2 linked regions of the Salmonirosea aquatica genome follow. Each later gene encodes a partner of the first gene's protein in a complex. Links are inferred from orthologs where the notes say so. Each region holds a gene or a part of one and is shown on either strand. Other genes may lie near its edges.

Evidence for each region.
Region 2: the proteins of carA (region 1) and carB are in contact, whole or in part, in a solved structure (PDB 1KEE), measured with the Escherichia coli proteins. The link is inferred for Salmonirosea aquatica from one-to-one orthologs.

The regions. Positions count from the first base shown.
Region 1 is NZ_WHLY01000002.1:3,158,417-3,164,634, reverse strand. The notes cover bases 3,254-6,212. They hold carA (glutamine-hydrolyzing carbamoyl-phosphate synthase small subunit), read right to left. Parts: upstream 5,306-6,212; coding sequence 4,202-5,305; downstream 3,254-4,201. Other genes in these bases: rplQ (50S ribosomal protein L17), read right to left, coding at 5,427-6,176; GBK04_RS14390 (thioredoxin family protein), read left to right, coding at 3,794-4,141; GBK04_RS14395 (rhodanese-like domain-containing protein), read left to right, coding at 3,432-3,842; eno (phosphopyruvate hydratase), read right to left, coding at 3,254-3,356. Also shown: gpmI (2,3-bisphosphoglycerate-independent phosphoglycerate mutase), read right to left, coding at 1-1,012; GBK04_RS14410 (low molecular weight protein-tyrosine-phosphatase), read right to left, coding at 1,009-1,521; GBK04_RS14405 (FtsB family cell division protein), read right to left, coding at 1,616-1,951; more of eno, read right to left, coding at 2,085-3,253. UniProt on the Escherichia coli protein: Small subunit of the glutamine-dependent carbamoyl phosphate synthetase (CPSase).
Region 2 is NZ_WHLY01000002.1:914,660-921,269, forward strand. Bases 2,148-5,498 are described here. They hold carB (carbamoyl-phosphate synthase large subunit), read left to right. Parts: upstream 2,148-2,454; coding sequence 2,455-5,298; downstream 5,299-5,498. Other genes in these bases: GBK04_RS04935 (energy transducer TonB), read left to right, coding at 2,148-2,198; GBK04_RS04945 (putative quinol monooxygenase), read right to left, coding at 5,388-5,498. In the rest of the region: GBK04_RS04930 (hypothetical protein), read left to right, coding at 1-1,344; more of GBK04_RS04935, read left to right, coding at 1,386-2,147; more of GBK04_RS04945, read right to left, coding at 5,499-5,690; GBK04_RS04950 (M20/M25/M40 family metallo-hydrolase), read right to left, coding at 5,812-6,610. UniProt on the Escherichia coli protein: Large subunit of the glutamine-dependent carbamoyl phosphate synthetase (CPSase).

The sequences.
Region 1 (6,218 bases):
GGTACTTTTCGGTTTCGGCAATGCGAATCTGCTTCTTCCCTGCTTTTTCCAGTACTTCTCCCAACGTATTGGTCAGGTTGTCCTTATCGAAAATAACCCCTACGTTCTGAAACGATTCGTCGTAGTTGGTCATCGTAATATAACGCAGATTCAGTTTGTGCATATTCTGCTCATGGAAATCGCGTTGCGTCAAAGCTTCGGTAATCTCGCGCCCCCGGTCGGTCCGGAAGTTGAAGCATAGTACCACATCACCATCCTCGATGACAGCCACGGGTTCGTTCTGTTCCGTGACGGCTACAATCGGCTTGATAAACTCGTCCGTAACATCGTTGGCATAGGAGGCCAACACGGCCTCCATCAGCCCGCTTTCAGGTACCTGCGCCCCTATCCCGTTTACCATGGCATCGTAGGCCAGCTTCACCCGCTCCCAGCGCTTGTCGCGGTCCATGGCGTAGTACCGGCCCGTGATGCTGGCGATTTTGCCGGTTGTAGTAGCCATGTGTTTTTGCAAATCCTCCAAAAAGCCCAATCCGCTCTTCGGATCGCAGTCGCGGCCATCAGTAAAAGCATGCACAAATACATTGTCCAGTCCGGCCTGATGTGCGAATGTACAAAGACCTTTGAGGTGATTGATGTGCGAATGTACCCCCCCATCCGATACTAAACCGATAAAGTGTACCTTCTTACCCGTAGTTTTGGCGTAGTCAAAGGCGTTGGCCAGAACGGGTTCCTTCGCCAGGGAGCCATCCTCGACGGCCAGGTTTATTTTTACCAGATCCTGATACACGACGCGCCCGGCCCCGAGATTGGTATGCCCCACTTCGGAGTTACCCATCTGCCCATCGGGTAGTCCCACCGCCAGGCCGCTCGCCTGTAGGGTACTGTGGGGGTACCTTTGCAAGATACTATCATAGAAGGGCGTGTTGGCAGCAAGAATGGCCGAGCGATTTTCCTCGCCCTGCTTGGCAATGCCCCAACCGTCCAGGATAATCAGTATGACTTTCTTATTCATCGTTTCAAATTATTTTTTTCAATTATAAATTCTAAAAAGCGGGTTCCGCAGCGCTCTACAATCCGATATACTTCTTCAAAAAAAACGATATCTTCGTAATAAGGATCCGGGACACTGAAATGCTCCCGTGGGTCCGAGGCTTGCACTTCGGAATCGAATTCCCGGTACAGAAATAACCGATCTTCGGGGAAATAAAATCCACTGCTACGGTAGCTTTGATTGCGGATATCCTCAAAGTTGGCCTCATCCATGGCCACGATATAATCGAAATTATAGAAATCATCACCCGCTAATTTCCGGCTTCTGTGCGTTAGTACCAAACCCTTTTCCTGCCCTATCTGCCGTATGCGGCGATCGGGTAAGCTACCAATGTGGTAGGAGGCGGTACCCGCCGAATCGCATTGAATGTGGGTTGAGAGACTCGCCTGTTGTATCAGGTTATTGAAAACAATCTCCGCAAGTGGCGATCGGCAGATATTCCCCAAGCAGACAAAGAGTACCTTGATCAATTGAAAGTTGAAACCGGGTCGCCGGCGATTGAAAGTTGAAAATGCGGAATTTCACGAATGGAGCCACTTCTTTGCTCCGAGAATAACCGCGTCCTTACTTTAATTTCTCAATAGACTGTCCGTTTTCATCCACGATTACGTACACATCTTCTGTAGGTTTGCGCATGAGGTACTTTTCCCTGGCCCACTTTTCAACCATGGCCTGATTGCCGAATACTTCCTGCCGCTCTTTCTTTACCAACCGCACCTGTTCCTGATAGTACAACCGGTCCTGCTCCAGATCCTTCATTTTTTGCCGATTGCTTAGCACCACAAAGATGTTGTTATCGTCAATAAACACAACCCACACCACCCAGCCCACTAAGGTGGCTATGTAGAAGTTACGCAGGTAGCGCATCAGGCGCAGAAGCCAGTAGGGAAGTCGGGCCATTTTCTGGAGGTAAGTTGATGGATAGCTACGAAGCGGGTTCTATTATTGGCACAATCGTGAAGTACATCTAGCTCAGGCAGAGTACCCTATTAAAAAACCGGGACACCAGGCCCCGGTTTTTTACTCGAACGGTTTAAAACTTCAAACCTGGGAAGTAGGCGGTTTCGCCTAGTTCTTCCTCGATGCGAAGTAGCTGGTTGTATTTCGCCATGCGGTCAGAACGCGAAGCCGATCCCGTTTTGATCTGTCCGGTGTTCAGGGCAACGGCCAGATCGGCAATAGTTGAATCTTCGGTTTCGCCCGAGCGGTGCGACATGATATTCTTGTAGCTGTTGCGCTTGGCCAGGTTTACAGTATTGATCGTTTCGGTCAACGAGCCGATCTGATTCACTTTGATCAAAATCGCGTTGGCGATTTTCTGATCGATCCCTTGCTGCAAACGGTCCACATTGGTCACGAACAGGTCGTCACCGACCAACTGACACTTGCTACCGATACTTTCAGTGGTTGCTTTCCAGCCGTCCCAGTCGTCCTCGTCCATGCCGTCTTCGATCGAAATGATGGGGTACTTACTAACCCAGTCAGCCCAATAGCCCGCCATTTCGGCCGAGGATAGTTTGCGTCCGTCAGATTTTTTGAAGTGATAGACACCATTTTCGTAAAACTCGGAAGAAGCCGCATCCATTGCAATAAAGATCTCTTCACCGGGTTTGTAGCCCGCTTTTTCAATCGCCTGAATTACAATTTCAATCGCTTCTTCGTTGGATTTGATATTGGGTGCAAAACCGCCTTCGTCACCGACATTGGTCGAATATCCTTTGCTTTTCAGTACTTTCTTCAAGGTATGGAACACTTCCACGCCCATGCGGAGGGCATCAGAGAACGTATCGGCTTTGGCCGGCATTACCATGAATTCCTGGAAGTCGATGGAATTATCGGCATGGCTACCACCGTTCAGAATGTTCATCATCGGCACGGGCAGCGTGTTGGCGTTGGTACCCCCGATGTAACGATAGAGGGGTAGGTTGGCTTCCTGCGCGGCGGCTTTGGCTACGGCCAGCGAAACACCCAGAATGGCATTGGCACCCAATTTTCCTTTGTTGGAGGTACCATCAAGCTCGAGCATGATCTTGTCAATAAGGTTCTGCTCGTAAACCGACAGACCGATCAGTTCGGGATAAATAATATCGTTGACGTTCTCTACTGCTTTCAGTACGCCTTTGCCGACATACACTTTATCGTCGTCGTCACGCAATTCTACGGCTTCGTGCTTGCCTGTGGAGGCGCCGGAAGGTACGGCGGCACGGCCCAGATAGCCATTTTCGGTACGAATATCAACTTCTACTGTAGGGTTTCCTCGTGAATCCAGAATTTGTCTGGCGTGTACTGACTGAATAGTACTCATGTGCAGCTTTGGGTTTGTATGGGTAAATGGTTAATTTTAACAGAACAAAAATAACGTAAAATATTGGGAACCGACATGAAACTCCTGAAATGCATCATATTGCTCATGCTGACGTTGGCATCCCTGGCCGGAACTGCCCAAACGCCCCTATCGGTTGAAGCCTTTGATCAAAAACTCGCCGGTGCGCCACAGGGTCAGCTCTTGGATGTTCGAACACCCGCCGAGTACGTGCAGGGACACCTACCCCGCTCTTCTAATTTTGATTTTCGCGATCCGGTCTTTGTGCAGAAGATAGCAACGCTGGATAAAGACAAACCTGTCTTCGTCTATTGTCTGTCCGGTGGCCGGAGCGGACAGGCCGCCAAGCTATTGGCTCAGAATGGTTTTAAGGAGGTATATGATATGCAGGGGGGTACCTTAAATGGTCAGCGGCCAGTATGCCTTCCGAGAAAAACGAGGGTACCTCGGAAGTTCCGGCAGGAATGAGCCAGGATGAATTTCAGAAACTGATTGCCTCGACCCAACCCGTACTCATTGATTTCTTTGCTCCCTGGTGCGCCCCCTGCAAGCAGATGGCACCTACCCTGGAAAAGCTTACGAAAGAATACGCGGGGAAAGCAACCATCAAAACGATCAATTACGACGACAATAAAGCTCTGGCACGAAGCCTACAGGTCGATGAAATCCCAGTTTTTCTTCTTTACAAAAATGGGATGTTGCTGTGGCGAGGAATGGGTCTAATGCCGGAGAAGGAGTTTCGTGAGGTGATTGATGGGGCTTTGTGAGGACATATTGGAGTCAGGTGTTTCCACCTGACTCCACTGCTATTATCAAATCAAACTTCCTTACGCCTCGGCCAGCAACCGCGCGAACTCATCGAACAGGTACCTTGAGTCATGGGGACCGGGCGATGCTTCGGGATGGTACTGTACCGAGAAAGCCGGACGATCCTTGCGGCGGATGCCTTCGATGGTCTTATCATTGAGATTCACATGCGTTACCTCCACATCGGGGTGATTCAGGATTTCGTCAGGATTTACGGCAAAGCCATGGTTCTGGGAAGTCACTTCGCATAAGCCCGTAATAAGATTCTTAACAGGATGGTTCAATCCCCGGTGTCCGTGATGCATCTTGTAGGTAGAGATACCACTCGCCTCGGCCAGCAATTGATGACCCAGGCAAATGCCAAACAGGGGTTTGTTGGATTCAATCATTTCCTTTACCGTTTCCACAGCGTATAGCATCGCAGCGGGATCGCCGGGGCCATTAGAAATAAAGAACCCATCCGGCTGCCATTCCATGATTTCGGAAAAAGGCGTTTGGGCGGGAAATACCTTGCAGTAGCAGCCGCGCAGAGTCAGGTTTTGCAAGATGCTTTTCTTTATGCCGTAATCCATTACCGCAATGCGCCAGCGGCTTTCCATTTCGTCGCCCACAAAGTAGGGTTCTGTGGTACTTACTTCGGAAGATAATTCCAGGCCGGCCATGGAAGGTACCTTTCGTAATTCCTCCATCAGTTCATTCTCATCCAGTATTTCAGAAGAGATGATGGCGTTCATAACGCCTTTTTCGCGCACATGACGTACCAGGTGACGGGTATCCACATTGCTGATCCCCACAATATTGGCACGTTCAAAGTACTCCTGTAATGAAAAGTCGGCAGTATACCGAGAGTATACATTGGAAAAAGTATTGCATACCATTCCCTTGATTTTCACATAGCTTGACTCTTCTTCACTGTTGAGCTGTACCCCGTAATTCCCGATGTGTGAGGTGGTGTTCACCACAATCTGACCGTAGTACGAAGGATCCGTGTAGATCTCCTGATATCCGGTCATACCCGTATTGAAGCAGATTTCTCCGCCCGCAGTTCCCTTTTTTCCCAAGGCCAAGCCCCGGTAGGCCGTGCCGTCTTCCAGTAGTAATAAGGCTTCTTGTGTTTCAGTCATATTCTATCGGTACAAAAGTGTAGTTTTCAAAAGTAGTAGTTTATACACAAAAAAAGGGGTTAAACGAAAACGTTCAACCCCTTTTATCAATTGCTTACAATCATTTCTGATTTCTGTTCTATCAATTTTCTCGTCCTCCGTCCAATTCGTCCTGCCAGGCTTTCAACTCATCCCATTTACCATCTGCCGCCAATTTGGCTTGTTGTGGCCAGGTTGCGGGATCATGCGAAGCAAATTGTGAACCTGCCTGATCCAGAATTTCGCGAATGGTTTCCGGCGTAGAATCAGCTAATTTGGCGAAAGTATCAACACCTGCCTCAGTGAGTACTTCGGCAATTTTGGGTCCGATTCCTTCTACTTTTTCCAGGTCATCCGCTTCGACAGCATTCTCTTCCTGGACAGCTACTGGCTCAGCTTTGGTGGTTTCTTCCACGACAGCGGGGGTACCCTCTTTCGTTTCGCTAGATGCTTTTGCTTCGGTTGTCTCAGCGCTGTCAGCTTTCTTACCACCTCCCCGACGGCTCCGACGGGTTTTGGCAGGCTTCTCGGCAGTGGCCAGTAGCATGGTTTCGTTGAAGTCAACCAACTCCATGATACAAACGTCAGCTGCATCTCCCTGGCGGGTACCTAGCTTCACAATACGCGTGTACCCTCCGGGACGATCCGCAATTTTGTCAGCCACTACGTTGAAAAGCTCTTTCACTGGTTCTTTGTCACGCAGATACGAGAAAACTACCCGGCGGCTGTGCGTGGAGTCATCCTTTGATTTGGTCAAAAGTGGCTCGACATACTTGCGCAGGGCTTTGGCTTTAGCCACTGTCGTTTCAATACGTTTGTGCAAAATCAATGAACCTGCCATGTTCGATAGCATGGCATTGCGATGGGAGGCCGTTCTTCCTAAGTGGTTAAATTT
Region 2 (6,610 bases), 2.2 Mb from region 1 along the record:
GCAAAACGGCTGTTCTACTTTTCGGGTGTCAATGCGGAGGCTAACAACAAGTACATGCAGTACGTGATGGAGGAAGACCGAATCATGAAAGCGAACAAGCGCTACGGTGAGAACTTCTTCGAGACTTTCTGGAACCTGGAAGCTTCCGAAGCTTTGAGAGCCTTGGATCAGCGGGCCCAACTCCGGCTATCAGCTCTGAAAAACATCTCTCAGAAAACCACAGTACCGCCGCAATTGCAAGAGTGGATCGAGACCACCATTAGAGATGAAAAACGCTCGGCTCTGTTCGAGCATGCGCTGGTCAATGTAGCTACCCCCCAACTGTATGCCCTCGGTGGCCTGCCGGAGTTGACGCAGGGTATTTTGACCTTCCAACGTGTACAATGGATGATTCGGGTGGGGGATTACGCCGACCGGTTGGTTGAACAAAAGGAATATCAATATCCGACTAAATCCAAATCATTGAAGGTGGAGACTATGGCGGAACTCATCAAGCGATACGTCCCGCTTTTATCCACCGGAGAAATCGAGCGGTTGAACACCATGATCCAGGAAGGAAGCGCGACAACGGCCGGGCTGGATTTCCTCAATACGCTATATGCCCGCAACCGCCGGATACTGGATCTGGTCACACAGTTTGAAAAGCAGAGCAGTGCCTATGCTGACAAATTTAGCACCTCCACCAATGACCTGCTAGCCGCCCGTTGGCTGGTACAGCGATTTTATCGGCTTTCTCTTCCGGAGCAGAGCCTGCTCTACTCCCATATCCGTAGTAAAATAGAAAAGTCTGTTGTCAGATATTCGCTGGACGAGTTGTACCAGTTGGAAGTGAAGGATAGTACCTACATCAGATTGATAGAAAAACGCACTGATCTGAATGCCAACCCTACGGAGGTACTGAGCGGAATCTGGCTGGCTGAATCGGCCTCCTCGGGAAAGTCCGCGTTGGATCAAGTCGAGGCGCTCTTCAAGGGAAAAACTGTATATGTGATCAAGTGGAATCTATTCGACGACGAAAGTCGCAACGAAGTGTTGTACGCCCCGGCGCTGCGGGCCCAGTTGCCCACGGATGTGGAGTTGCTCTATATTCATCTGCCCGACACGGAAGTGAATGACAACAGCGCGCTCTGGAAGAAATTCATTGTCCGCCACAAATTAAAAGGCGTACACCTGTACCTGACCGACGATCAGGTGGTGCAACTGCTTTTCAGGCTTAACCCATTGGCCTACCCAAGTTTTGGCATCATGAAGCCTAATGGCAAGTACGCCTCCCGCAACGCCCCACCGCCTAGTCAGGGACAAAACGCCGCGCAGGCGATTCTGAAAGTGCGGGAAGGACGGTAAGTTATGGGCGTTTGGCTTTGTGTGTGGTTAAATAGTTCGCAATGAAATATTTACTCCTACCTATATTCATCATCTTGTTTGCAGAAGAGGCGGAAGCAACAGGAAAGGCCAGTGATAAACTTGTCAAAGATGGCGATACGCTCACTCTTTTAACCAAACCGCTCGACAAACTGCTTTTCGTGGACAGTCTGTGGTACAAGACTGATAAAAAACCGGAATTCAGTAGAGTTATTGACTGCTGGACGGGCTACACGGCTATCTGGACTTTGGAAGGCCGTGAACTTTTCCTAACGGCTATCGAAAGTTGCACCCGAACCGATGAACACTTTCAAGCCGACCTGTCGGTGTTGTTTGGCTCGCAAGTGAAGAATGGGAAGGTCAGGGCTGACTGGGTGAGTGGCGAGCTCGTTATCCCCGTTGGGAAACTGCTCCGCTACTTTGAGACGCCCTCTATGTCTTACTACGAAGGCGAACGCGTTCTGACGATGCAGGATGGCCTGCTGGTAAAGGAAGAGCGGTTCGATAACTCAAAAACCTACCAATCCAAATTCACAAAAAGCGCGAAGCTATTTTACGAATACATTTACAGCCACATCGACTGGTCAAGGATTCCAAATTTAGGAGATAAAAAAGTGAAAGTCTTCTTAAAAGTTACCGCGGGAAGTGATCGAAGACCTGATTCGGTTGCGTTTATGAAAAAATCAAACTACTACTCCATAGACCAGGAAGCTATGAGGGCAGTAAAGTCTCTACCCGAATGGGACGTTTATTACCGTCGTGGGAAGCCCTACCCGGTACCCTGGAGTTTGCCTATCCTCTTTGACGAAACTACCCGGAAGAAGTACGCTTTCTAAGTAGATTGATTCCATTTATTCCCAGCGGGGAAAAATTATCCTATTCTTCGTATATATAGGATTATTCTTAAAATACATCTGTGAAATTCCCTTTTTACTAATCCGAGTGAGCCTTTTCGGCCTGCGCGCCTTAACTTTGTGGAATTTTTGGGCGTACCCCTCGCCGGTTCCCTATAACTTCGGTTGGGAAAAAGTACGGCGAGCGTTCAAAAAGCACGTATAAGCTCGTATTATTTTATAAACCCAAACTACTACCGTGCCAAAAAATCCGAATATCAAGTCCGTTCTTATTATTGGTTCAGGTCCCATTGTCATTGGCCAGGCCTGCGAATTCGATTACGCCGGCTCACAGGCGGCCCGATCGTTGCGCGAGGAGGGCATTGAGGTAAGCCTCATCAACTCCAATCCGGCCACGATCATGACCGACCCGATCAATGCCGACTTCGTGTATTTGCTCCCGCTGGAAAAAAAGTACATCATCCAGATTCTGGAAGAACACAAAGCCGCCGGAAAACCAATCGACGCCGTTTTGCCAACCATGGGAGGCCAGACGGCGTTAAATTTAGCAATCGACTGTGATAAGGCGGGTATCTGGAAAAAATACGATGTTAAGATCATCGGCGTGGATATCAAAGCCATCGAAACTACCGAAGACCGTGAGCTGTTCCGCCTCAAAATGCTGGAACTCGGTGCCAACGTATGCCAGGGCCGCATAGCGCGTTCGTTTCTGGAGGGTAAGGAAATCGCCCAGGAAATCGGCTTCCCGCTGGTTATCCGGCCCTCTTACACGCTGGGCGGCACAGGTGGCGGCTTTGTGGACAAGCCCGCTGATTTCGACCGTGCCCTTACCAACGGTCTGCACGCCTCACCTACCCATGAAGTACTGGTGGAGCAGAGTGTGATGGGCTGGAAAGAATACGAATTGGAACTCCTGCGCGACGGCAATGGCAACTTCATCATCATCTGCTCCATCGAAAACTTCGACCCGATGGGCGTTCATACGGGCGACAGTATTACGGTGGCTCCGGCCATGACCCTACCCGACACCCTGTATCAGCAAATGCGCGACCTGGCCATCCGCTGCATGGCGGGCATCGGTTCATTCGCGGGGGGATGTAACATTCAGTTTTCGGTCAACCCTGAAAACGACCAGATCATCGTCATCGAAATCAACCCGCGCGTGTCGCGCTCCTCGGCGCTGGCTTCCAAGGCTACAGGGTACCCCATCGCCAAGATTGCCGCCAAAATGGCCATCGGCTACAACCTCGACGAGTTGATCAACCCCATTACAGGTACCACCTCGGCCTTCTTCGAGCCCAGTATCGACTACGTGATTGTGAAGGTACCCCGCTGGAACTTCGATAAATTCCAGGGTGCCGACCGCTCGCTGGGCCTGCAGATGAAATCGGTAGGAGAAGCCATGGGTATCGGACGCAACTTCCAGGAAGCTTTGCAGAAGGCCTGCCAGTCGCTCGAGATTCGCCGCAACGGCCTGGGCGCCGACGGCCGCGAACTACGCGACCAGGAAAAAATCAAGCAAAGTCTGGCGCACCCGAGTTGGGACCGCCTGTTCCATATTTACGACGCCTTCAAGATCGGGCTTTCATTCAAATCCATCCAAAATCTGACCAGGATTGATCCCTGGTTTTTGCGGCAAATCGAGGAATTGATTGAACTGGAAAACAAAATCCACGCGTTCGATCTTGAAACCCTACCCAAAGACTTGCTGCTGGAAGCCAAGCAAAAGGGGTATGCCGATCGTCAGCTTGCGCATTTATTGGGCGTGAAAGAAAGCAAAGTGTATGACCGTCGTAAAGAACTGGGCATCAAACGTGTATACAAATGCGTGGATACCTGCGCGGCCGAATTCGAAGCTAAAACGCCCTACTACTACTCGACTTTCAATACCTCGCAGGAGAATCCCGACAATGAATCCATTGTCAGCGATAAGAAGAAAGTGGTGGTGCTGGGCTCCGGCCCCAACCGCATCGGGCAGGGCATCGAGTTCGACTACTCCTGCGTCCACGGGGTACTGGCCGCCAAGGAAGCGGGCTATGAGACCATCATGATCAACTGTAACCCCGAAACAGTATCCACCGACCCGGACATTTCGGATAAGCTGTACTTCGAACCTGTCTTCTGGGAACATGTGTACGATATCATCGAGCACGAAAAACCCGAGGGCGTCATCGTGCAGCTCGGTGGACAGACGGCTTTGAAAATGGCCGAGAAGCTCGACAAGTACGGTATCAAAATCATCGGTACCAGCTACCAGGCGCTCGACCTGGCCGAAGACCGCGGGCGGTTCTCGAATCTGTTGCAGGAGCTGGACATCCCCTACCCTAAGTTCGGTACGGTGCGGACGTCGGATGCGGCCGTAGATTTATCCCGTACGCTGGGCTTCCCGCTGCTGGTGCGCCCCAGCTACGTACTGGGTGGACAAAGCATGAAGATCGTCATCAACGAGCAGGAACTGGAACAGCATGTAGTCAAGATCCTGCACGATATTCCCGATAACAATATCCTGCTCGATCACTTCCTGGAAGGTGCCATCGAAGCCGAAGCCGACGCCATCAGCGACGGTGAAGATGCCTACATCATCGGGGTTATGGAGCACATCGAGCCCGCCGGGATTCACTCCGGTGACTCGCACGCTACCCTACCCCCTTTCGATCTTTCCGATGAAATCATCGCGACGATGGAAGAGTATTCCAAACGCATCGCGCTGGCGATGGGTGTCAAAGGCTTGCTCAATGTGCAGTTTGCGATAAAAAATGGCGTAGTATACGTGATCGAAGCCAATCCGCGCGCATCGCGGACGGTACCTTTCATCTGCAAGGCCTACCAGGAACCGTATGTCAACTACGCTACCAAGCTAATGCTGGGCGACAAGAAAATTTCAGATCTAACCTTCAACCCCGTCAAGAAAGGCTGGGCCATCAAAATTCCGGTGTTCTCGTTTAACAAATTCCCCAATGTGAACAAAGAACTCGGACCTGAAATGAAGTCGACAGGTGAGGGGATTTTCTTCATTGAAGATTTACAGGACGATTTCTTTCTGAAGGTATACGGAGAACGGAATATGTACATGAGCCGTTAATGACTTTCAGCTCAAAACAAAAAAGCGGGTGGTTCCGAAGAACCACCCGCTTTTTTGTTTTGATTGCTGCCGATTCTACCTAAAGGTACCTACTCTGCCCCTTTGGCAGAAAGGATATCCACATATTCAATCGTGGGGTCTTCGGATAAAAGCGCCGAGGCATTAGCCATCAAGGCTTTGGCAATTTCGCCGTTCATGTGAGCATCCCGACCCGAGGTATCGTTGAAAGAATCAAAAATTCCGAATTCGTTATCGCTTAATTTGATCGCGTACCAGGTAATGGTACCTTCTTCGGCCTGTGCCAGCGGCAAGGCTCCTTTGATAAACTCTTCTACTTCTTTTTCTTTTCCGGCCTTGGCTTTCAGCCGGGCCAATATTCCTACTTGTACCATTTTTGTAAGGATTAGTTGTTGAAAAATACGACAGATACTTCCCTAACAACTACCCCGAACGCATTCGGTTCAAAGTTCTCCCCTATTCAATCATTTGGTGCCGCCCTGAATCGGCGGAACTTTAATCTATCCCTCCCCGACGGGTAGCATCTCGTGGAGTAGGCCAGGTGGTAGGCTCGCCGTTGCGGCCCACAGGTACCCGCACTTCCCGTGAAGTCATTTTATCATCCTCGCTGGCCTCGTAGGCCAGGATAGCGGCCAGAATCACGTTGTTGCGCACATCGTCGAACACAATCTTGTCGTAGGTATCCAGGTTGGTGTGCCAAGTGTAGTTGCCATACGACCAGCTCAACGAGCTTAGGGAAAAGGCAGGTACCCCGGCGGCCAGAAAAGAAGCGTAGTCAGACCCGCCGCCGCCCGGATTGCCAGGAAAGGTGTAGGTAATACCCTTTGTGATATCATCGGGAACCGGCCTGAGCCAGCGCCCCAGGTAGTCGTAAGCCTGCACGAAGCCCTGCCCCGAAATACTCGCCACGCGACCCGTACCATTGTCCTGATTGAAAAGTGCCTGAATTTTGGGCATCATATCGGCATGATCCTTCACGAAGGCGCGGGAACCGTTGAGCCCCTGTTCTTCGCTGCCCCAGTGTCCAACCAGAATCGTCCGCTTGGGATTGGGATAAACGGCTTTTAGCACGCGCATTACCTCCATCATGGTGATGGTACCCGTACCGTTGTCGGTAGCGCCCGTGCCACCGTCCCACGAATCGAAGTGGGCCGAAAGCATTACGTATTCATCGGGCTTCTCGGTGCCTTTTATCTCGCCGATGGTATTGAAGGTAGGTACCACGCCCGTTTCCTTCGATTCGGCCACGATATTCAGCGTAGGTTTTTCTCCGCTTTCGACCAGGCGGTACACC